Regions from separate parts of the Cobetia sp. PDI-12MA genome, predicted to be linked through region 2. Evidence: predicted binding sites of a transcription regulator. Region 2 holds the regulator's gene; each other region holds the start of a gene.
What was found. Region 2 encodes LexA, which represses DNA repair genes until DNA is damaged. Its sites were predicted from a motif close to TACTGTNTANNTANACAGTA; they were not measured.
Positions count from the first base shown of each region.

Region 1 (5,801 bases), 1.7 Mb from region 2:
GTGCCTCGATGCCCAGGGACTGTGCCACCTGGGTGTGAGCGAGCTGGTGGCGATATTCGCCATGCACCGGCAGCAGACGTACCGGCTTGAGCCAGCCATAGAAGGTGCGCAATTCTTCCTGTGCCGGGTGGCCGGAGGCGTGCAGCTCCGGGAACTGCTTCTCTTCCATGATGCCGACGCCGAGCCGTGTCAGGGCATTGTGCAGCTTGCCGATGGCCAGTTCATTGCCGGGAATCGCCTTGGAAGAGAAGATCACGGTGTCGCCGGCAGCCAGCTCGAAGTCCGGATGCCGGGAATTGGCCAGGCGTGACAGTGCGGCGCGCGGCTCGCCCTGACTGCCGGTGGCGATCACCATGACCTCTTCCGGGGGCAGATAGCCCAGGTCCTTCACCGGTACCAGTGGCGGGAAGTCCTCCAGATAGCCGAGACCGCGGGCGACGCGCACCATGCGCTCCATCGAGCGACCCAGCAGCGTGATGCGGCGGCCATTGCGTGCGGCGGCGCGCCCCAGTGCCAGTATGCGGGCCAGATTGCTGGCAAAGCAGGTCACGACGACGCGACCGCGACAGCCGGCCAGCGTCTTCTCCAGTGCGCGCGCAACCTCGCCTTCACTACGCGAATGGCCTGCCAGCGGCGCATTGGTGGAGTCGCCGACGACCAGATCGACCGGCGCCAGTGCCTGATAACGCTCCGGATCGGTAGGCTTGCCGATCAACGGCTCCGGGTCCAGCTTCCAGTCGCCGGTGTGCATCACGCGATATTCCGGCGTGACGATCAGCAATGAGCAGCTTTCCGGAATCGAGTGGGTCAGCGGCAACAGTCGCAGCGCGAAGGGGCCGGATTCGAAGCCTTCATCCACCTCGATGATCTGCAGGCTGGAGGTTTCCAGCTCGCGCTCGGCAAACTTGGCGCGCAGCAGGCCAGCCGCCAAGGGCGTGGCGATGATCGGGCAGCGCCACTTCGGCCACAGCCAGGCGACTGCGCCGATGTGGTCTTCGTGGCCATGGGTGATCACCAGCATCTGCGGGCTGATGCCCAGGCTTGCCAGGGACTCGATATCCGGTACCTGCAACGGACCTTCCGGCAGATCCTGACGAATCATCATGCCGCAATCCACGGCGATCCAGTGATCCTGATAACCATACAGCGTCAGATTCATGCCGATCTCGCCGCAGCCACCCAGTGGTAGCAGGTGCAGCGGCGGACGTTGTCTCTGACGGACTTGAACGCGGGGTTTCAACATGGATGTCATGCCATCTATAAAATGTGGCTCAACTATACGGGAATCCCGCGAAGCGCCACAAATGGCGCTGTTGTCCGATCGATTCGATTCGATAGCGCCTCGGCCGTCAACGTGACGCCTTGAGGTGGGCCGGCGTGATGTCGCTGATCGCAATGTCGTATTGACCATATGGACAGAATCGGGGCGCAGCACTGTTTCAGGCCGCGTGATCAGCTACAATAGCCCACCTTTGCCGAGGGGCTGCTTACGGGCGGTGTCATGATTCCTCGCGCAGGCCGGCGTTTCGCCGGCTGAACATCATTCCCGCTATCACAATGGTTGAACTTACGATGTCTCACGCCTATCGCCTGGTGGTGTCCTGCCCTGATCAGGTCGGAATTGTTGCCCGAGTTTCCACTTTCATCGCCGAGCAGGGCGGGTGGATCACCGAAGCCAATCAGCATTCTGATCTTGGCGCCGGCCGTTTCTTCATGCGCTATGAGATCAACCCCGAAACCATCGGCCTGAGCGCCGATGAGCTCGGCAAGCGCTTCGCACCGATCGGTGAAGAGTTCGGCATGCAGTGGCGCGTGCATGACACCGCTGCCAAGAAGCGTGTCGTGCTGATGGTTTCCAAGGACTCCCATTGTCTGGTGGACCTGCTGCATCGCTGGCAGTCCGGTGATCTGGATTGCGAGATTCCTTGCGTCATTTCCAATCACGATGACATGCGCTCGCTGGTGGAATGGCACGGCATTCCGTTCCATCACGTGCCGGTCGACAAGAATGACAAGGCTCCGGCCTTTGCCGAAGTCGAGCGTCTGGTGGAAGAATCCGGGGCCGATTGCATCGTGCTGGCGCGCTACATGCAGATCATTCCGCCGAGCCTGTGTGAACGCTATGCCGGTCGCCTGATCAACATCCACCACAGCTTCCTGCCTTCCTTCGTGGGTGCCAAGCCGTATCACCAGGCCTTCGGGCGCGGGGTCAAGCTGATCGGGGCGACCTGTCATTACGTGACCGAAGAGCTGGATGCCGGCCCGATCATCGAGCAGGACATCCATCGCGTCACACACTGCCATACCGCCGAGGAACTGGTGCGCATCGGCCGTGATGTCGAGCAGAAGGTGCTGGCCCGCGGCCTGCGCTGGCACCTGCAGGATCGTGTGCTGATCCACGGCAACAAGACCATCGTCTTCGCCTGAGCCTCGCTTGCTCAACGCATGAGTCTGTCATCGACCTGAGGTCGTGACGATGAAGCCGGTACCTGTCTCAGGTGCCGGCTTTTTTGGTTGCGGGATCAGGTTGGCGTCGAGCTAGAACAACCCCAGCTGCTGGGCGTCCTCGCGGGCCTTGAGACGTACGCCGACGCCCAGCAGGCGGACAGGGCGGTGGCCGCGTCGCCAGGCTTGCTCCATCAGCAGGGCGAAGCTGTTGGCGCTCGGCAGCGTGGTGGTCGAGGCGGGGAGCAGGCTTTCCAGCGTGGTGCTCTCGAAGTTGCTGAAGCGGATCTTGACGAACTGCTTGGCCAGCACCGGCTGGTCATGACGGGCGTGACGGCTGGTCAGGCGTTCGAGCAGGGCGGGCAGGCGCTCCAGGCAGGCTGGCAGGTCAGGCAGGTCGTGATCGAAGGTGTGCTCGACACTGATCGACTTGCGTTCGCGTTCGACACGCACCGGTCGCTCATCGATGCCGTGCGCCAGTTCGTGCAGGCGTGTGCCGAACTTGCCGAAGTGCTCGGCCAGTGTCGTCAACGGTGTGCCGCGCATGTCTTCGCAGGTGGTGATGCCCAGGCGTGTCAGACGCGCCAGCGTCGCCGGGCCGACCCCGTGAAGCTTGCCGACGGGCAGCTGGCGGATGAAGGCGTCGCTGGTCTCGGGCGTGATCACCGTCAGGCCGTCGGGCTTTTCCCAGTCACTGGCGATCTTGGCCAGAAACTTGTTGGCGGCCACGCCAAGGGAGAGGGTGATGCCGGTGCGCCTGAGCGCCTCTTCCTTCAGCCAGCGCGCCATCCAGGTGGCGCTGCCCTGAAAGTCAGTCACGGCGCTGACATCCAGATAGGCCTCATCCAGCGAGAGGGGCTCCACCAGGGGCGTCAGTTCATGGAAGAGTGCCTGGATCTCGGCGGAAACGGCGCGGTAGCGCTCGAAATCCGGGGGTACCAGAATCAGCTGTGGGCAAAGGCGCAGTGCTCGGGCGGTCGACATCGCCGAGCGTACGCCGAAGGCGCGCGCGGGATAGTTGCAGGTGGCGATGACGCCGCGTTGCTCGGTGCGGCCACCGATGGCGATGGGCACCTCGCGCCACTCGGGATGGCGGAGCATCTCGACGGCGGCATAGAAGCAATCACAGTCGGCGTGGAGGATCTTGCGCATGTGCGCATCATGCTAAAAGACTGGATGGCTGTCCAGTGCTTGTGCCCACTCATTGCGCTTGAGCAGGCTCACCAACGATAACGCCCGACAGTGAGGAGAGTCCCCACTGTCGGGCGTTGGCATGGCTGGCATCTTGCTTGGGCGCGAGACTGGCGCTCAGCGGATTACAGCGTCATCGCGGCCACCCAGCCGAACACGATCAGCGGGATGTTGTAGTGGAGGAAGGTCGGCACCACGCTGTCCCAGATGTGGTCGTGCTGCTGATCGACATTCAGGCCGGCCGTCGGGCCGAGGGTCGAGTCAGAAGCCGGTGAGCCGGCATCTCCCAGCGCGGCGGCGGTGCCGATCAGCGCGACGGTGGCCAGCGGCGAGAAGCCGAATTGCAGCGCCAGCGGCACGTAGATGGCGGCAATGATCGGAATGGTCGAGAAACTGGAGCCGATGCCGAGAGTGATGAACAGACCGACCATCAGCATGACCAGCGCGGCCAGCGGCTTGTTGTCACCGATGATGTGGAAGGAGGCGTCGACCAGGGTCTGGATATCGCCGGTGGCCTTCATCACGGAAGCGAAACCTGCCGCCGAGATCATGATGAAGCCGATCAGCGCCATCATGCGCATGCCGGAGGTGAAGAGGTCATCCGCTTCGTTCCACTTGAACAGGCCACCCAGCGAGAGGATGGCGAAGCCGACCAGGCCGCCGAGAATCATCGAGCCGGAATACAGCTGAATGCCGAGGGCGGCGATGATGGCGATGCCTGCCATGACCAGACCGCTCTTGGACGGCGTGTGCATGGGCGTATGGTGCGGTACGTTGCTGGACTTGATCTCGCGGGTCGCGTAGTCACGCGGCTTGCGGTAGGAGACGAACAGCGCCGTCAGCAGGCCGAGGAACATGCCGCCGACGGGAATCGCCATCGCCATCGGCACCATGCCACGGGTCACGTCGAGACCGAGCGACTGGCCGGCATCATTGATGTTGGCCAGCAGGATGTCGTTGAGGAAGATAGAGCCGAAACCGACTGGCAGCAGCATGTAGGGCGCGGTCAGGCCGAAGGTCAGTGCACAGGCCACGGCACGACGATCCAGACGCAGGCGGTTCATGGCGACCAGCAGCGGCGGAATCAGGATCGGGATGAAGGCGATGTGAACCGGAATCAGGTTCTGGGAGGAAATCGCGACCAGAGTCACGCTGCCCAGCAGGCCGTACTTGATGGCCGTCTGGCGGCGCGGCGTGCTTTCGCCATTGAGCAGGCCGATCAGGCGTGCGGCGAGCAGGTCCGGCAGGCCGGAGCGAGACAGGGCGACGGCGAAGGCACCGAGAGTGGCGTAGGCCAGTGCGACCTTGGCGCCGCCGCCGACACCGTCATTGAAGGCGCCGAGCGTGTCGGTCAGGGACAGCCCGCTGAACAGACCGCCGACCAGGGCGCCGGCGACCAGCGCGAAGACGACCGAGACGCGAGCCAACGACAGGCCGACCATGACCAGGACGGCCAGAATTACCGCATTCATGCGAGTACCTCTATGTGGGGTTGTGCCAGCTTTGGGAGTGTTGCGGACAGAGCGGGCGAACTGTGGGTGCGTGGCCACCCGATCCCGGGGCAATGCCTCGCATGACGTGTACATTCGTGACGAATGCCTTGCTGTCGCAGTGTTCCTGCGGCTTCCTCCTGAATGCCGTCAAAAACGGCGCATAATCTTACCAGAAGGGCAACGCAAGCTGAATGGCCGATGAACGTGGGCGCTGCCAAATGGCACAAGTTGGCGTGCCATGACGGCTTTTTGTAGAATGCCACGCTGCCCGGCGGCTGCAGTCGCAGGCGTTATTCAACAGGAGTGCGCATGCTGGAGCTGGAAAATGCCCGCGTCATCGGCATGGGAAATGATCGGCGTGTCTACCAGGATCCGAACGACCCCCATCGCTGCATCAAGGTCCCGCGTTACCCTGACAAGGGCAGCCGCCAGAATGAACGCGAGCAACGCTATTTCGAGGGCCTGGTCAGACGTGGCATGCGCGACTGGTCCTATGTGCCTGCCTACCACGGCAGTATCGCCACCGCCGAGGGGCTCGGGCTGGTCTTCGATCTGATTCTCGACAGTGACGGCTCCACGTCACGCCGACTGCGCGAGGTGCATCTCGAGACCCCCGAGCGCCTGAGCGCCGAGGTGCTGGTGAGTGAGCTGGCCAATCTCTATCGCTATCTC
Region 1 is NZ_CM183351.1:2,686,962-2,692,762, reverse strand. Features, by position in the region: gene AC5WNI_RS11480 (ribonuclease J) at 1-1,159, opposite strand, end outside; gene purU (formyltetrahydrofolate deformylase) at 1,573-2,427, shown strand; gene dinB (DNA polymerase IV) at 2,539-3,597, opposite strand; gene AC5WNI_RS11465 (Na+/H+ antiporter family protein) at 3,762-5,108, opposite strand; gene AC5WNI_RS11460 (YrbL family protein) at 5,439-5,801, shown strand, end outside.
Region 1: dinB (DNA polymerase IV) is a predicted target of LexA. The motif match lies at 3,616-3,635, and genes of this name have one in related genera.

Region 2 (5,801 bases):
GGTGAGGCGATCCGTTTCGAGCTGGCACGTCAGGATGGCAAGGCCTTCCGTCCGACCAGCGAGAAGGAGACGATGGATCGCATCGCGGCGCTGCGCACCGCCAGACTCGCGATCACCAATCGTGAAGACAAGCCGACGCGCTCCAAGCCGAACGCGCCATTCATCACCTCCACCCTGCAGCAGGCGGCCAGTGGTCGTCTCGGCTTCTCGGTCAAGAAGACCATGATGATGGCCCAGCGTCTCTACGAGGCGGGTTACATCACCTACATGCGTACTGACTCGACCAATCTGTCGGCGGACGCGGTGGCCACGGCGCGCGACTTCATCAGCGAAGAATACGGCAGCAACTACCTTCCTGAAGCGGCCAACGTCTACTCCAGCAAGGAAGGCGCCCAGGAAGCGCACGAAGCGATTCGTCCTTCCGAAGTGTCGCGCCGTGCGACGGATCTCGTCGGCATGGAGCGTGACGCCGAGCGTCTGTATGAGCTGATCTGGCGCCAGTTCGTGGCCTGTCAGATGCTGCCGGCCGAATACCTGTCGTCCACGCTGACCATCGAAGTGGATGGCTATGAGCTGCGCGCCAAGGGCCGTGTGCTCAAGTTCGACGGCTACACGCGTGTCATGAAGCCGATGGGCAAGAAGGAAGAGGACCAGTCGCTGCCGGATCTTGCCATCGGCGAGAAGCTGGACCTGGTCGAGCTGCAGCCGCTGCAACACTTCACCAAGCCCACGGCGCGTTACACCGAGGCCAGCCTAGTCAAGGAGCTGGAAAAGCGTGGTATCGGTCGTCCGTCCACCTATGCCGCCATCATCTCCACCATCCAGGACCGTGGCTACGTGGCGCTGGAAAACCGCCGCTTCTATGCCGAGAAACTGGGCGACATCGTCACCGATCGCCTCAGCGAGTCCTTCAAGGATTTGATGGACTTCGGCTTCACGGCGCGCATGGAAGACTACCTCGATGAGGTGGCCAACGGCGGGCGCAACTGGCGCGAGCTGCTGGACACCTTCTACGCCGAGTTCAAGGCCGAGCTGGACCACGCCCAGTCCGAAGAGGGCATGCGTCCGAACCAGCCGGTGCCGACGGACATCGCCTGCCCGACCTGCGGGCGTGAGATGCAGATCCGTACCGCCTCGACCGGGGTGTTCCTGGGCTGTTCCGGCTACAACCTGCCGCCCAAGGAGCGCTGCAAGACCACCATCGATCTGCTGCCGGGCGATGAGGCCGTGGCGGCCGATGCCGGTGAAGATGCCGAGACGGATGCGCTGCGCGCCAAGCGTCGCTGCCCGATCTGTGCCACCGCGATGGACAGCTACCTGATCGATGAGCAGCGCAAGCTGCACGTCTGCGGCAATAGCCCGGACTGTGTCGGTCACGAGGTCGAGGAAGGTCAGTTCCGCATCAAGGGCTACGATGGCCCGGTGATCGAGTGCGACAAGTGCGGTTCCGACATGCAGCTCAAGACCGGGCGTTTCGGCAAGTACTTCGGCTGCACCAACGAGAATTGCAAGAATACCCGCAAGCTGCTCAAGTCCGGTGAAGTGGCGCCGCCGAAGATGGACCCGATTCCGATGCCGGAACTTGCCTGCGTCAAGGTCGAGGACCACTACGTGCTGCGCGACGGCGCCAGTGGCCTGTTCCTGGCGGCCAGCCAGTTCCCCAAGAATCGCGAGACGCGCCCGCCGCTGGTCAAGGAGCTCAAGGCGCACGCCGACGAGTTGCCGGAGAAGTATCACTTCATTCTCGAGGCCCCGGATCAGGACCCGGATGGACGTCCTGCACAGATTCGCTTCTCGCGCAAGGTCAAGGCTCAGTACGTCATGACCGATGAAGATGGCAAGGCGACCGGCTGGAAGGCGACCTACGACAACGGCCGCTGGGTCGTCGAGGACAAGCGCAAGGGAGCCAAGAGCTGATGAGCCAGCGTGCCCGTACCAATCAGCTGCTGTATCAGGCCGAGTTGCTGCTGGCCCAGTCAGCGGTCTCTGGCGACGATGAGCATGCCGTGGCGCGTCGCATGGCCGGTGAAGAGGGCGCGCTCGCCCTGCTGGAGCTGGCGCTGGCCTCATTGCTGGAAGAGTGTGCCGTGACGGCGCGCTGGCCGCAGGGGAGCTGGCGCGAGCGCCTGGCCACACCACCGACGCCCATTGCCGAGGTCGAGCAGCTGCGCAGCCTGCTGGAACGTCCTGACAGCTGGTTGTCTGAGCTGATCGCGGATGTGACCCGTCTGCATGAAGAGGGTGGCGTCGCTCGCCGCGAGGAATCGCGTTCGCGGGGTGATGGTCTGATCATCGCGGCAGCCTCGAGCGACTCGCTGGCCGAGCGTCTCAGCGCCGCCATCACGGCATTCAAGGCGCTGCTGCCGCAGCTGCGCGAGTCGAGCGTCGAGTGGTAGGTCAAGGCGCTGATATGGCGCTGCACGCTGGTGATGACTGGCGCATGGCGATCGGGTGACGTTTCGCCTTCACGGGTGCTAGACTGATCGCATTGTGGCAAGCCCTGCACTCTCCGGTACGACCATGGCTCTGGCTGTGGTCGTACTTTTTTCTGCGTCGCTGATGGCAACGCGGTGCCGGGCTTGCCAGCCGTCGCGCTGACGATTACAACGACGCCGGTATCTCACGAGGTGCCGTGCAGGAGGAATGACGTGTCCGATCCCGCCGTACTTGAAATTGTGCAAATGGAAGATGGTGAAGTGATTCTGCGCGCCGCGGAAAGCGAAGGTGAGCCGCTGCTCAGCATTCGCATTTCAGACGAGGCCGCTGATCTGCTGCGTGACAATCGTTTCGAGGTCGCGCGTGAGATGATCGACCACGCCATCACCCGGACTCGCCTCTGGGATGGCGAAGAAGACGAGGATGAGCAGTCAGAAGGCATCGTGCACTGATGCATCGCTCGCGCTTCGCGCACAAAAAACCCGCCTCGAGGCGGGTTTTTTGTGCAATGCGTACGGCTTTCCTGTTGCCCAGGGCTCTGCGAGAAAAGCTCTGCGAGAAAAGCCCTGATGGAAAAGTGCTGCTGGGCAACGCTAGGTTGCTCAAAGTGCAGCTGGTCAAGACCTCAGTGCAGGCCACCATCGCGGATGACACCTACCCCGAGGCCCTCGATCTCCAGGCTGTCCGTGCGCAGGTCGACCTTGATCGGTGAGAAGTCCTCGTTTTCGGCTTCCAGCCACACATAGTGCCCGTCACGGCGGAAGCGCTTGACGGTGACTTCATCTCCCAGGCGTGCCACCACGATCTGCCCGTCACGCACGCTGGTGGTGCGATGCACGGCCAGCAGGTCGCCTTCCAGAATTCCCACATCCTTCATCGACACGCCGCGCACACGCAGCAGGTAGTCGGCAGCCGGCGAGAAGTAGTCGCTCGGCAGCGGGCAGTGACGGTCGATATGCTCGCTGGCAAGAATCGGGCTGCCGGCGGCCACTTCCCCGATCACCGGCAGACCATCGTTGGCGCTGTCGTCGACGTCAGCCAGCGACGGCACGCGAATGCCGCGTGAGGTGCCCGGCACCATCTCGATGGCGCCCTTGCGCTTGAGGGCACGCAGATGCTCCTCGGCGGCATTCGGCGAGCGGAAGCCCAGCGCCTGGGCGATTTCGGCCCGCGTCGGCGGGTAGCCAGAGGACTTGATGGTCTTGATGATGAAGTCGAAGACATCCTGCTGGCGCGGAGTAAGCGGCTGGGTCATGGCATTGCCTTTGGCCTGGGCGGCATCTTGAGCTGACGGCACGGGGTGTGCATCCATACAACTGTCATTGTATCCAGTCATGGCAGTCATGCAAGGCATCGTGGCTTGTGTGGAGGCCTCAAAGGGCAGGTAGTCGTCGAGATATCGCTGTCTGCCGACTTGGCTTGTCGATATCCAAGGCAAGCTGTCGAGAGGGCAATCCGGTGTGGCCCTGCGGGGTGGTCTGTCACCGAGCACGGCGAGTCCTTGAATCGGAACGGTCTGCATTGAAGGAATATCAGGCTCGACTAAACCTTTGGCGTTTGAAACGCGAGAGAATTGTCAGTCGTGACATGGCGCGCTAGAATCAAAGTGTTTCAAACGAATGTTCGCCGATGGCAGGGCTCGGATGTGTCGTACTCACGTGTGTCGTGAACAAACGAGCCGATATGGTACGTGGCCTTCCGGTGTACCTGCACCACCTCATGAGAGAGTCGCCGCGCGGCGCTTGCGTCGTGACCTACGACTCCAGTCCTCTTCTACCTGACAAGGGTTCCGCCCATGGCCCAGACCGATACCGTTACCCGCATCCTCGATACTGCCGAGGTGCTGTTCGCCGAGCGTGGTTTCGCCGAGACCTCACTGCGCAACATCACCAGCAAGGCCAAGGTCAATCTGGCGGCGGTGAACTACCACTTCGGGTCCAAGAAATCGCTGATCCAGGCGGTCTTCGCGCGCTATCTCGATCCGTTCAGCGAGCGTTTCCACGCGGCGCTCGACAGTGTCGAGCAGCAATACGCCGGGCGTCAGGTGCCGCTTGAGGTCCTGCTGGAGGTGATGGCGCGTACCGTGCTGGAGGTGCCGGCCGAGCGCAACAGCCTGCGCACCTTCATGCGCCTGCTCGGGCTTGCCTACACTCAGGGTCAGGGCCATATGCGGCGCTATATCCGCGAGCATTACGGCACGGTCTTCAGCCGCTTCGCCGAGCTTCTGAAGCTTGCGACCCCTGATCTGCCGGACAACGAGCGCTTCTGGCGCCTGCACTTCATGCTCGGTAGCGTGATCTTCACCTTCTCGGGCCTGGATGCACTGCGGGATATCGAGGAGGCCGAGTATGGCCATCACACCACGGTGCGTGAGCTGATCCAGCACATGCGTCCGGTGGTGGTCGCGGCGATGGCAGCGCCGTTGCCGGCCTCGCTCGGGGATGGTGAGGCGGTCACCCAGGCGGCCAGCTGATGGCCTGCTGGGTAGCGGTGGATCTCTCGCGCCAGAGCCTTGAGATACGTAATGACGCGCCGAGTGGCAGTCGTGATGCGCCGCCCTGCGCGGCTGCCCCTGACGCGCTGGTGCACGCCTGCGCGATCTCCAGCGGCCTCAACGGTATCGGCGAGCTCGATGGCAGCGGTTGCACGCCAACCGGCTGGCATGTGATTCGTGCCGCCATCGGGGCGGGCAATCCGCGTGGCGCCGTCTATCGCGGACGGCGCTTCACGGGCGAGGTATTCACCCCCGAGCTTGCCGAGGAGCATCCAGAGCGTGACTGGATCCTGACGCGCATTCTATGGCTCAGTGGCCGCGAGCCGGGCATCAATCGCGGTCGCAATGCCCGCGGTGAGCGGGTCGATAGCCTGCGCCGCTACATCTATTTTCATGGCACGCCCAGCACGGAGCCCATGGGGATAGCGGCGTCCCACGGCTGCATTCGCTTGCGCGATGATGACCTGCTGCGACTCTTTGCCGAGGCTGTGCCAGGCACTCCGGTGCTGCTGCATCCCTGAAGGCGTTGGTGTACGAGTCTGATACCCTCCATGAGCTGCCGCCGGAACCTGGGTGACAGCCCCTTGCCGGGGCGCAGCTGGCCGCGACTGTTCGATAGGGGTTCAGTCGGCTAGAATTGCGCCTTTCCTCGCGCTGGCAGCCTGATTCATCGTGTTTCTTCCAGGCTGCCGAGCCCCGTAAAAGACATGAAGTCCCGGCGGTCGTGAATCCTCTCTTCACGGGATATCACTGCCGCAGGCCATGGACAGGAAGGATGACATGACACAGCCACTGGGCTCCGTAATGGTCGATGTTGCGGGGCTGACCCTCGCCCGCGACGAACGTGAACTGCTGGCACGCCCTGCCGTCG
Region 2 is NZ_CM183351.1:997,214-1,003,014, forward strand. Features, by position in the region: gene topA (type I DNA topoisomerase) at 1-1,917, shown strand, start outside; gene AC5WNI_RS04300 (DUF6586 family protein) at 1,917-2,396, shown strand; gene AC5WNI_RS04305 (hypothetical protein) at 2,649-2,888, shown strand; gene lexA (transcriptional repressor LexA) at 3,062-3,691, opposite strand; gene AC5WNI_RS04315 (TetR/AcrR family transcriptional regulator) at 4,232-4,909, shown strand; gene AC5WNI_RS04320 (L,D-transpeptidase) at 4,909-5,451, shown strand; gene nagZ (beta-N-acetylhexosaminidase) at 5,711-5,801, shown strand, end outside.

Region 3 (5,801 bases), 580 kb from region 2:
ATGACGGGAAGCGTCGCGGCGCAGCCGGCGACGGATATCCGCCTCCAGCGCGCGACGCGACAGCCGCGTGGCGATCACCAGCCCCACCAGGCACGCCGCCGTCAGCCCCCAGGCCGACCACACATACAGCGCATGGCCGCCCATGGCGAAGAACTCGCTGACACTCGAGAAGGCGATGCCCGGCAGATTCATGGCTTGTCCCCTTCTGCCGCGACCACCGCAGCATCGGGGCGCGCACGCGAAGATGGACTCAGCAGATCACGCACCCACTGCTTGCGACTCTCGCGCCTCAGCACCTCGACCCGCGTGCGCATCAGCACCAGCGCGCCGAACAGGGCGTAGAAGCCGATCACCATCATCAGCAAGGGAATCCACATGCTGGCCGGCATCGGCGGCGCTTCGCTGAGCGTGAAGGTGGCCGGTTGATGCAGTGTGCTCCACCAGTCCACCGAATACTTGATGATCGGGATATTGACCATGCCGACCAGCGCCAGGATCGAGGCCGCACGCGAACCACTGTCACGGCTGGCAAAGGAACCACGCAATACGATCACGCCCAGATACAGGAACAGCTGGATCAGCATCGAGGTCAGCCGGGCATCCCAGATCCACCAGGTGCCCCAGGTGGGGATGCCCCACACCGAGCCGGAAAACAGTGCCAGCGCCGTCATCAAGGCACCGACGGGCGCGGCGGCCGTGGCGACCATGTCCGCCAGCTTGATCTTCCACACCAGGAAGAGCAGCGCGCACACCGCCAGCAGCATGAAGCACGACTGGGCGAGAATCGCCGCTGGGACATGTACATAGATGATGCGGAAGCTGTTGCCCTGCTGGTAGTCGGCGGGCGCGAAGGCCAGCCCCCAGACACTGCCGGCCACCAGTGAGATGATCGCCAGCGCCCACAGCCACGGCAGCCAGCGCTGACTGGCCGCGAAGAAGGTCGTCGGCGCACCCATGCGATGCAGCCACGGCCATAGCCCGCCCTTGCGGGGACGAACCTTGCGGGAAGGCGCTTGAGGAGAGTCGGAATCGGCGGTCACACGGGCCTCTTGTCAGGGGCAATGAAGAGCCTTGCGAATGCCCGAGCATGCTCGGGCAGCGTCATGCAGTTCTTGATCCGGTTAGCCATTGATGCTCAGCCTGAGTCCGGCGGCGATGGCGAGCGGCGCCAGCAACAGGGCCAGCGCCAACATCGCGCCCAGAATGGCCAGATGCGCCAGACTGGGCATGCCATTGACGGCGCTCTGTACGGCGCCCGCACCGAAGATCAGCACAGGGATGTACAGCGGCAGGATGATCAGCGAGAGCAGCACCCCGCCGCGCCGCAGCCCCACCGTGAGTGCCGCACCGATCGCGCCGATCAAGGACAGGCTCATGCTGCCCAGCGCCAGCGAGGCGATCAAGACGCCAAAGGCGCCGCTCGGCAACCCCAGCATCACGCCCAGCAAGGGTGCCATCAGCGCCAGCGGCAGGCCGGTCAGCAGCCAGTGGCCTGCTACCTTGGCCAGCACCAGCAACGGCAATGGTTGCGGCGTCAGCAACAGTTGCTCGAGGCTGCCGTCCTCCAGATCCTGCCGGAACAGGCCGTCCAGTGACAGCAGCGTTGCCAGCAACGCCGCCACCCACAATAAGCCCGGCGCCAGTGTGGCCAAAAGCGCCTTGTCCGGTGAGATGCCCAACGGAAACAGCGTGATCACCAGGGCGAAGAACACCAGCGGATTGATCAGCTCACTGCGCCGGCACAGCGCCTGACGCAGGTCGCGCGCGAGGGTCGCCTTGAAGGCCCCGGCCAGCGAACTGTTGGGCGGGGCCTCGGGTAGTGCCGTCAGCAGCTCATGGTTCATGCCGAGACGCTCCCTCTCGAATCCACGCCTGCAACTTGTCCCAGACATATCCGTCGCAAGCGTGAGGCCTGCGAGAAGCGATGATGGGTCGTCATCACCACGCTACCCCCACGCTGGACGTGAGCGAGCAGCAATGATTCCAGCGCCTGAACACCGTCGCGATCGATGGCGGTGAAGGGCTCATCGAGCACCCACAGCCGGCGTGGTGTCAGATGCAGCCGCGCCAGCGCGATACGTCGCTGCTGCCCAGCGGACAGCTGCTGGGCAGGTACATCCTCGAAACCGGCCAGTCCCACGGCGTTAAGCGCCGCCCAGGCAAGCTCGCGGCGGGCCTCTGCCTTCGCCTGCGGTTGACCGCCAAGCGCCTGATACCAGGCAAGGTTTTCCAGTGCGGTCAGGGTGCCCTTGATGCCGGGCTGGTGGCCCAGATAGAGCAGTGAGCCCAGAAAGTCGTCACGCACCCGCGAGGTGAGCTGGCCGCGCCAGAGCACCTCGCCCTCGTAGTCATGGAACTGACCGGACAGAATCTTGAGCAGGGTCGTCTTGCCACTGCCATTGGCCCCTTCGACCTGCAGGATCTCTCCCGCATGCAGCGAGAGATCCAGTCCCTCGAACAGCCAACGCTCATCACGCTCACAGCCGAGCGCCACGACCGCCAACAGAGGCGGCGCGCTACTGACTTCATCGCTGGCAGGCTGGCTGGGCATCCCGGATTCTCGCGGCTGAGCCGTCGCGGAGTGCGACATCAAAGGCAGACCCAAGGGTCACTGCGGCCCATTCTACGAGCTGAGTTCGACACTGACCACCGAGCAGCTGATCGCCTGGCATCGCAGCCCCGCCATGACGGGCAGTCAAGCACTCGAGAAATATATCAGCGACATGTGGTGCACATTCATACGACACACTTTCGCTGGTTTGGCGCCGGTCGATCCGCTGACCTCTTGCCACTTCGCGAGAGCTTGCTATGATGCAGGCACTGTATACAAAAACAGTATCCATACAGTACCTTCATCACACGTCTGCCGAGTGCAGGCACAGACTGATCGGGTCGGCTCAACGCGTTATCAGCATGTTCGCGGAGCCTAGCAGGCGACAGATGAACTCAGCCTGACGACCCTCCACGCTGCACCGCAGGCCGACGCACCATCCGCGCCGACCGCACGGCATCAGGGGATAGCTCATGTCACGTCTTCACGCTCCGCACTACCTTCAGCGTCTTCACAACCTGCCGCTCAATGACCAGGCCTGGCAGGAAATCACCGCCAGCGACATGATGGATATCCCGCTGCTCGGCAACATCACGGCCGGCATGCCCATCGAAGCCATCGCCGACTGCGGTACGGTTGCCGTGCCGACACGCATGGTGCGCCGCAACACCTACGCCCTGCGCGTGCGCGGCCATTCGATGATCAACTGCAATATCCATGATGGCGACATCATCATCATCGAACGCAGTGAAAGCGCCGAGAACGGCGAGACCGCCGTGGTGATGATCAACCAGCAGGAAGTGACGCTGAAGAAGCTGTATATCGAGAAGACCGGCGTGCGCCTGCAACCGGCCAACGACAGCATGGCCCCCATCTATCTCAAGAATGCCGATATCGAAGTGCTGGGCATGGTGATGGGCGTGGTGCGCGGCAATGCCGTCACTCACTGAGGACGACGCTTTGGTAAGATGGTGCCATGACCTATCTGATACCGGCACTGGCGCCCGAGGCGCACCATGAACACAGCATCGAGATCGAGAAGAGCCGCTTCATCGCCTGGCTGGCCCATGCCCCGACGCCAGAAGGCATGACGCGGCTGCTGGCTCAGGCGCATCTCGCCCACCCCAATGCACGCCACCACTGCACGGCGTTCATCGCCGGGGCGCCCGATGAGCAGAATGCCATCGGCTTCTCCGATGATGGCGAGCCGGGCGGCACTGCTGGCAGGCCGATGTATCAGGTGCTCGAAGGCAGTGGCGTCGGTCAGGTGGCCTGTGTGGTGATCCGCTACTTCGGCGGTATCAAGCTGGGCACCGGCGGACTGGCGCGCGCATACAGCCGCGCAGTGCTCGAGGCGCTCGAGAACCTGCCCACCACGACCTTCACACCGCGCACGCCCAGGCGCCTGAAGGTCGGCTTCGCCCATGAGGCCGATGTTCGCCACTGGCTGAACGGCTACGATGTGCCGGTGGATGCCAGCGACTATGGTGCCGATGGCGTGGTGTTGACGGCGGGCTGGCCGCAGGGCGGTGCCCAGCCGCCGCTGGAAGAACTGCATGCGCGCCTCAAGGGAGCGCTGGAAGTGCTCGACTCCCGCGACTGATCTGCACCAGCGACTGATCGACGCCAGCGACTCCCTTTTGCTGTGCACAAACACGAACGCCATCGCTATCGGGCGGCGATGGCGAAGGATGAGGCCAGCGCGCGTGAATTACCCTTGCCAGCGAACAGGGAAGCAGACACCAGCAGGACATTGAGTGAGGCTTTTGACCTGTGGAAGGTCTCCATGAAGGTGAGGCGTGATCCTGTCGACGGTATTCGACCCGATCCGCATGCACCGCATGATAAATGAGCCATTCCACACGAAAAGCGACTTGAATCGCCTATATCATTCGAAAAAGGCGAATGTCACAGCCAGCCACCACCCTTATTCGACCGCTGACGGATAACGGAACGCCTCTCCACAACCCTTCAATTCCTGCCCTGCAACCGTCAAGGTCGCCGTCAGCGGGTAGGGGGCGCCCTGCATCGAATCGAAGCAGGCACCCGGCGCGACCACCAGCTGCAACGGCTCGCCCTGCTTGCCGTCAGCCGGGAGTTGCGCCTTGAGCACACGGCTATCGTTTGCCTCGCGGGCGACCCGATAAGGCAGCTTGACCACCTGGATGCCTGACGAGCGAGCGCCAGCCTCCGTCTTTGCAGAGCGCTCGGATTCCTGCGCCTCGTGTAGCGACTCGAGCAAGCCCTGCATGACCGTCAGCGTCAGCAGATTGTGCTCGCTGTCGAGACTGACCTGCCAACCGGGCTCATTACCCTGTGCCACCAGCAGTGGCTTTTGTGTCGTCGGATGAATCACGCGCCGATCATCCTGCACACACTCCAGGTTGCCGCGGGCATTCTGCAGCATCGCCTCGGAACCCTTGAACCACACCTCCAACCCCTCTTCACCGGGCAGCGCCTTCGCATCACCAGACGCCTTCTCGGCCGGCGATGCACCGACATTGGCCTGATAGCGCTCGCCCGAGGCACTGACGATCCGCTCCAGGGTATAGGCATGCCGTCGTGACCACAGCCGCAACCACTCATGCGACGCCTCGGCGTCGCCTTCGCTGAAGGCCATCAGCAGATCCTGCGCCGGAGTACATCGCCACACCTGATACTCACTCGCCCGGGGCGGTGGCAGAAAGCTGGCGGGCAAGGTCACGGCAGCGGCCTTGCCCAGCGATTCCGCACTGGGCGGCGCAGGCTTCTTCGCCACCTCATGCACCACGGGGCCCGGGTCCTGTGCGGGAGCTGGCACCTTCAGCGGCGGTTGGCCAGCATCCGTCCCTGTCGTGGCGTCCTGACTCCACGGCAGGGAGGTACATGCGGCCAGCAGCAGGGGCACCGCCAGAGGCGACAGGCGCCATCCCGTTCGACCGGCAGCGATCATCCCTGGCGTGAGGCTCGCGGCCCACCTATGGAGCAACGCACGGAAAATGGCAAAAAGACGGCAGCAATGACGTGACATGATGAACCCTCCCTGGGCATGTCGGACGACAAGAGGCAACGCAGGAGTCTGATGATGAGACACTGCGGCATGGCTGGACTTCAAGGCGGAGACGGCGGCCTTCCTGGCGCACCCTACCGAAGTCTATCAAGCGCAGTGAAGCTTGTGGGGATGGGAATGCCCTGAGAGCGCAAGACGCGTGCGCTGCAGGCCTTGCATGCCCCCCTCTTGACGCCTTCGTATGCCGCTGCCCCGAGTGAT
Region 3 is NZ_CM183351.1:413,083-418,883, reverse strand. Features, by position in the region: gene ccmD (heme exporter protein CcmD) at 1-192, opposite strand, end outside; gene AC5WNI_RS01935 (heme ABC transporter permease) at 189-956, opposite strand; gene ccmB (heme exporter protein CcmB) at 1,122-1,844, opposite strand; gene ccmA (cytochrome c biogenesis heme-transporting ATPase CcmA) at 1,841-2,551, opposite strand; gene AC5WNI_RS01920 (LexA family protein) at 3,025-3,501, shown strand; gene AC5WNI_RS01915 (IMPACT family protein) at 3,528-4,154, shown strand; gene AC5WNI_RS01910 (MliC family protein) at 4,479-5,483, opposite strand.
Region 3: AC5WNI_RS01920 (LexA family protein) is a predicted target of LexA. The motif match lies at 2,819-2,838, and genes of this name have one in related genera.

Region 4 (5,801 bases), 840 kb from region 2:
CGGGCATGGGCGAGGGTCTGCTCGGAAAGGTGAATGCCGCCCAGCATGCGTGCCAGCTCGCGCACGCGGCCGCTTTCATCCAGCAGCGCCATGTGGGTGCGGGTCGTGTCCTTCTCTGCCTGCTTCTCTATATGCAGGTGCTGATGCGCCTGTGCGGCGACCTGCGGCAGGTGAGTGACGGTCAGCACCTGACCCTTGTCGCCCAGCCGACGCAACAGTTGACCGACGATCTCGGCAGTGGCGCCGGAGATGCCGACATCGACTTCATCGAAGACCAGGCTGGGGATGGTCGAGCGACTGGCGGCCACGACCTGGATCGCCAGCGACACACGCGAGAGCTCGCCGCCGGAGGCGACCTTGGCCAGCGCACGTGGCGGCTGGCCCGGGTTGGCGCTGATGCGGAAGTGGATACGCTCCATGCCTTCCGGTTGCGGACGCTCCCGCGCCTCGATGGCGACCTCGAAGGTGGCCTTGCCCATGCCCAGGAAGGCCAGCTGATCCTGGATGTCGCTGGCCAGTTGCGGGGCGGCAGTGGCGCGTCTGGCGCTCACCTCACTCGCCAGCCCCTTCCAGGCCTCGCGACGCTGAGCCACTTCTTCGCGCAAGGCTTCGATGGCCTCCTCATCGCCACCCAGGCCGTCGAGTTCTTCGCTCAGGCGCTGATGAAGGCCATGCAGCTCGTCCGGCATCACATGATGCTTGCGCGCGATATGATGGATGCGGCTCAGGCGCTCATCGACGAAGGCGAGGCGCTCGGGGTCGAGTTCGGTGACTTCCACGAAGCGGTGCAGCTCACGCGCCGCTTCCTCTATCTGGATGCGCGCTTCCTCGAGCATGCCCAGCGCACTGGCCAGTGAGCCGTGCTCGTTGCCCGGCAGATGCGCCAGGCGGGCCAGGGCCTGGTTGAGGCGAGACAGCGCACCTTCTTCGTCGTGATCACAGCACTCGGCGGCGGACTGCGCCTCGGCCAGAATCTGCTCGGCATTGGCCAGCGTTTCCTGCTCCTGCTCCAGGGCTTCCAGTTCCCCTTCGCATAGCGCCAGTTCATCGAGCTCCTCGACCTGATAGCGCAGCAGCTGGCGGCGCGCACGCACTTCATCGCCATCATTGCTCATGCGCTTGAGACGACGATGCGCCTCCTGCCAGTGACGGAAGTCCTCGCGCAGCTGGGCGGCCTGAGTCTCCAGGCCCGCATATTCGTCGAGCTGACGCAGGTGCGTCTCTTCCTTGAGCAGGGAGTGATGGGCGTGCTGGGAGTGGATGTCGATCAGGTGCTCGCCCAGCTCGCGAAGGTCGGCGATGGTGCAGGGTGTGCCGTTGATCCAGGCCTTTGAGCGGCCGCTGGCGGTGATGACGCGACGCAGCAGGCAGTCGTCGCTGCCTAGTTCGCGTTCATCCAGCCACTGGCGAGCGTCGTCAAGCTCACTGATATCGAAGCGCGCGATGAGGTCGGCGCGGTCGGCGCCATGGCGCACGCTGCCGGCATCGGCACGCTCGCCCAGGCACAGGCCGAGGGCGCCGAGCAGGATGGACTTGCCGGCACCGGTCTCGCCGGTGATGGCGGTCATGCCGCGGCGGAAATCGAGTTCCAGCGTTTCGACGATGGCAAAATCTTGGATGGCGAGTTGCAGCAGCATGACTACCTCCGAGGGGGGCTTTGACGTACGCCGTGCTGGGGGAACATCAGCGGACCCGGACTCGATGGGCGGGCTACGGTGTCGCCATACAGTATGTTTATACAGTGATCATGGCTTTTTATACAGCACGTTCGGGTGGCCTTCAATCCATGCCGGGTTCAGTGGGGAGAAAAGCCCGCGGCAAGGCTTGAGAAGCGATGTGCTGTCCCCATATAGAGGCACTGACACTTTCAGTCGGCAGCAATGGCCTGGCCTTGCTGCCTCTCAAGGCAACTCATGGCCTGTCTGTCAGCCAGTGCGTGTGATGCTTCGCGACACGCTCAGCAGGCCACGAATCAGGGCAATGGCGCATAGACGCCGGCCCGCAGGAGATCAGCATGGCTCAGGACCCGCAGACCCCGATGGATGAAGAGCTTCAGCGTGCCGCTCGCGATGCCGAGCCGCAGCCGGAAACGCCGGAAGGTGAAGTGATCGACAACGTACTGGATGCCGACGATACCGGCGGCGAAGGTACTCTGGTGGACAACCCGGAAGCCGAGATGCTGGCCGCTCAGGTCGAAGAGCTTGAGCAGGCCGTGAAGGAAGCCAAGGACCAGGCGCTGCGCGCGGCTGCCGATGCGCAGAACGCGCGCCGTCGTGCCGAGCAGGACGCCGAGAAGGCGCGCAAGTTCGCGCTGGAGAAGTTCGTCAAGGAAATGCTGCCGGTGGTGGATTCCCTCGAGAAGGCGCTGGAATCCATGTCGGGTGACGAAGCGGCCAAGACCCACGTCGAAGGCATCGAGATGACCTTGAAAATGCAGCTGGATGCCCTGAACAAGTCAGGCGTCGAGCAGCTGGACCCGCACGGCGAGCCCTTCGATCCGGAATACCATCAGGCTGTCGCCATGGTGCCGTCCCCGGACGCGGAACCGAACAGCGTCATCGACGTGATGCAGAAGGGTTACACCCTCAATGGCCGCCTGGTGCGTCCGGCGATGGTGGCAGTCAGCAAGGCCTCATGAGGCCTGCGCGCTCCCAGCGCCCAGTCGGCGTTGGATCGCGCCCTGTGGGGGCTCAGGGCGATCCGGCCCGGGAAAATTTGCCCGGCCGGGTCTTGAAACCCTGACACGCGACCCCATCTAGAGAAACAAGTTCAGGCACCGACACAAGGTGCCGACATCCAGACTTATCTTTCAGGCTAGCAATAGATTCGAGGTATACGATTATGGGACGCATCATCGGTATTGACTTGGGTACTACCAACTCCTGTGTGGCAGTGCTCGACGGCGAGAAAACCAAGGTCATCGAAAACGCTGAAGGCGGTCGCACCACACCGTCCATCATCGCTTACACCGACGACAACGAGATTCTGGTCGGCCAGTCGGCCAAGCGTCAGGCAGTGACCAACCCGGAGAACACCCTCTTCGCGGTCAAGCGTCTGATCGGTCGCAAGTTCAAGGATGATGTGGTTCAGAAAGACATCAAGATGGTGCCGTACAAGATTGTCGAAGCCGACAACGGCGACGCCTGGGTGCAGGTGAAAGACAAGAAGATGGCACCGCCGCAGATCAGTGCGGAAATCCTCAAGAAGATGAAGAAGACCGCGGAAGACTACCTCGGTGAAGAAGTCACCGAAGCCGTCATCACCGTTCCGGCCTACTTCAACGATTCCCAGCGTCAGGCGACCAAGGATGCCGGCCGCATCGCGGGTCTCGACGTCAAGCGCATCATCAACGAGCCGACTGCCGCAGCCCTCGCCTACGGCATGGACAAGTCCCGTGGTGACAAGACCATCGCGGTCTACGACCTGGGCGGCGGTACCTTCGATATCTCCATCATCGAAGTCGCCGACGTCGACGGTGAGACCCAGTTCGAAGTGCTCGCCACCAACGGCGACACCTTCCTGGGCGGTGAAGATTTCGACATGCACCTGATCAACTACCTGGTTGACCAGTTCAAGGCAGACAGCGGTATCGACCTGTCCGGCGACAACCTCGCCATGCAGCGTCTGAAGGAAGCCGCCGAGAAGGCCAAGATCGAACTGTCCAGCGCTCAGCAGACCGACGTGAACCTGCCGTACATCACGGCTGACAACACCGGTCCGAAGCACCTGAACGTCAAGGTGACTCGTTCCAAGCTCGAGTCTCTGGTCGACGACCTGGTCGCACGCTCCCTGAAGCCGTGCCAGACCGCGCTGTCCGACGCCGGCCTGTCCGCCTCCGAGATCGACGATGTCATCCTGGTCGGTGGTCAGACCCGCATGCCGCTGGTGCAGTCCAAGGTAGCCGAGTTCTTCGGCAAGGAAGCACGCAAGGACGTCAACCCGGATGAAGCGGTCGCTGTCGGTGCCGGCATCCAGGGCGGCGTGCTGGGCGGTGACGTCAAGGACGTGCTGCTGCTGGACGTGACGCCGCTGACCCTCGGTATCGAGACCATGGGTGGCGTGCTGACGCCGCTGATCGAGAAGAACACCACCATCCCGACCAAGAAGTCTCAGGTGTTCTCCACCGCTGAAGACAACCAGGGCGCGGTGACCATCCACGTCCTGCAGGGTGAGCGCAAGCAGGCCGCGCAGAACAAGTCTCTGGGGCGCTTCGACCTGGCCGACATTCCGCCGGCACCGCGCGGTGTGCCACAGATCGAAGTCGCCTTCGATCTGGATGCCAACGGTATCCTGAACGTGTCCGCCAAGGACAAGGCGACCGGCAAGGAACAGTCCATCGTCATCAAGTCTTCCGGCGGCCTGTCCGACGACGAGATCGAGCAGATGGTGCGTGACGCGGAAGCCAACGCCGACGAAGACAAGAAGTTCGAGGAAATGGTCCAGCTGCGCAATCAGGCCGACGGCATGATTCACGCGACCAAGAAGACCCTGACCGAAGCCGGTGACAAGGCTGAAGCCAGCGAGAAGGAAGCCATCGAGACGGCGATCTCCGAGCTGGAAGAAGCCCTGAAAGGCGATGACAAGGATGCGATCCAGGCCAAGCTGGATGCACTGACCGAAGCGTCCGGCAACCTGGCGCAGAAGCTCTACGCCGAGCAGGGCGCCCAGGGTGAGCAGGCTGCCGAAGGTCAGGCTGGCAAGAAGCAGGACGACGACGTGGTTGACGCCGAGTACGAGGAAGTCAACGACGACAAGAAGTCCTGAGGGATTTCTTGAACGACGTCTGATGACAGCGCGGGAGCCTTGTGAAGGTGTCCCGCGTTGTCGTTTGCATCGGTGACGCCCTGCGCTAGCCGCGAGCCACCGGTGACAACCGGCATTCCAGAACAGACCGGCAGCCTCAGGCTGCCAGCAATCCAGGCGGACCTGATCCATGTCCAAGCGTGATTATTACGAAGTGCTTGGTGTCGAGCGTGGCGCCGACACCAAGGACATCAAGAAGGCGTACCGACGCCTGGCCCAGAAGCATCACCCGGACCGCAACCCGGATGATGAAACTTCGGCCGAGAAGTTCCGGGAAGTCTCTGAAGCCTACGAAGTGCTGTCCGACGCTGACAAGCGCGCCGCCTATGACCAGTTCGGTCATGCCGGTGTCGATGGTCAGGGCGGCGGCGGCTTCGGTGGCGGCGGCTTTGGCGGTGGTGGTGCCGGCGGCTTCGGCGATGTGTTCGGCGATGTCTTCGGTGACATCTTCGGTGGCGGCGGTGGTCGTCGCAACCCGAACGCTCCGCAGCGCGGCAGCGACCTGCGTTACAACCTGGATCTCGATCTGGAATCGGCGGTTGCCGGTACCACGGTCGACATCCGCGTGCCGCGTCTGGCGGCCTGTGACCACTGCGATGGCGATGGTGCCGAGCCGGGTTCCAGCAAGGAAACCTGCCCGACCTGCAATGGCATGGGCAAGGTGCGCATGCAGCAGGGCTTCTTCGCGGTCGAGCAGGCGTGTCCGACCTGCCACGGTCGTGGCGAGAAGATCAGCGTGCCGTGCCGCAAGTGTCACGGCGAAGGCCGCGTCCAGGAATCCAAGACCCTCTCGGTCAAGATTCCGCCGGGCGTCGATACTGGCGACCGCATCCGTCTGAATGGCGAAGGCGAGGGCGGTGTCAATGGCGGGCCGTCCGGTGATCTGTATGTGCAGGTCAACCTGCGCGAGCACGAGATCTTCAAGCGCGATGGTCGTCACCTGCAGTGTGAAGTGCCGATCAGCTTCGTCGATGCGGCGCTGGGCGGCGAGCTCAACG
Region 4 is NZ_CM183351.1:158,623-164,423, forward strand. Features, by position in the region: gene recN (DNA repair protein RecN) at 1-1,637, opposite strand, end outside; gene grpE (nucleotide exchange factor GrpE) at 2,015-2,638, shown strand; gene dnaK (molecular chaperone DnaK) at 2,842-4,764, shown strand; gene dnaJ (molecular chaperone DnaJ) at 4,934-5,801, shown strand, end outside.
Region 4: recN (DNA repair protein RecN) is a predicted target of LexA. The motif match lies at 1,725-1,744, and genes of this name have one in related genera.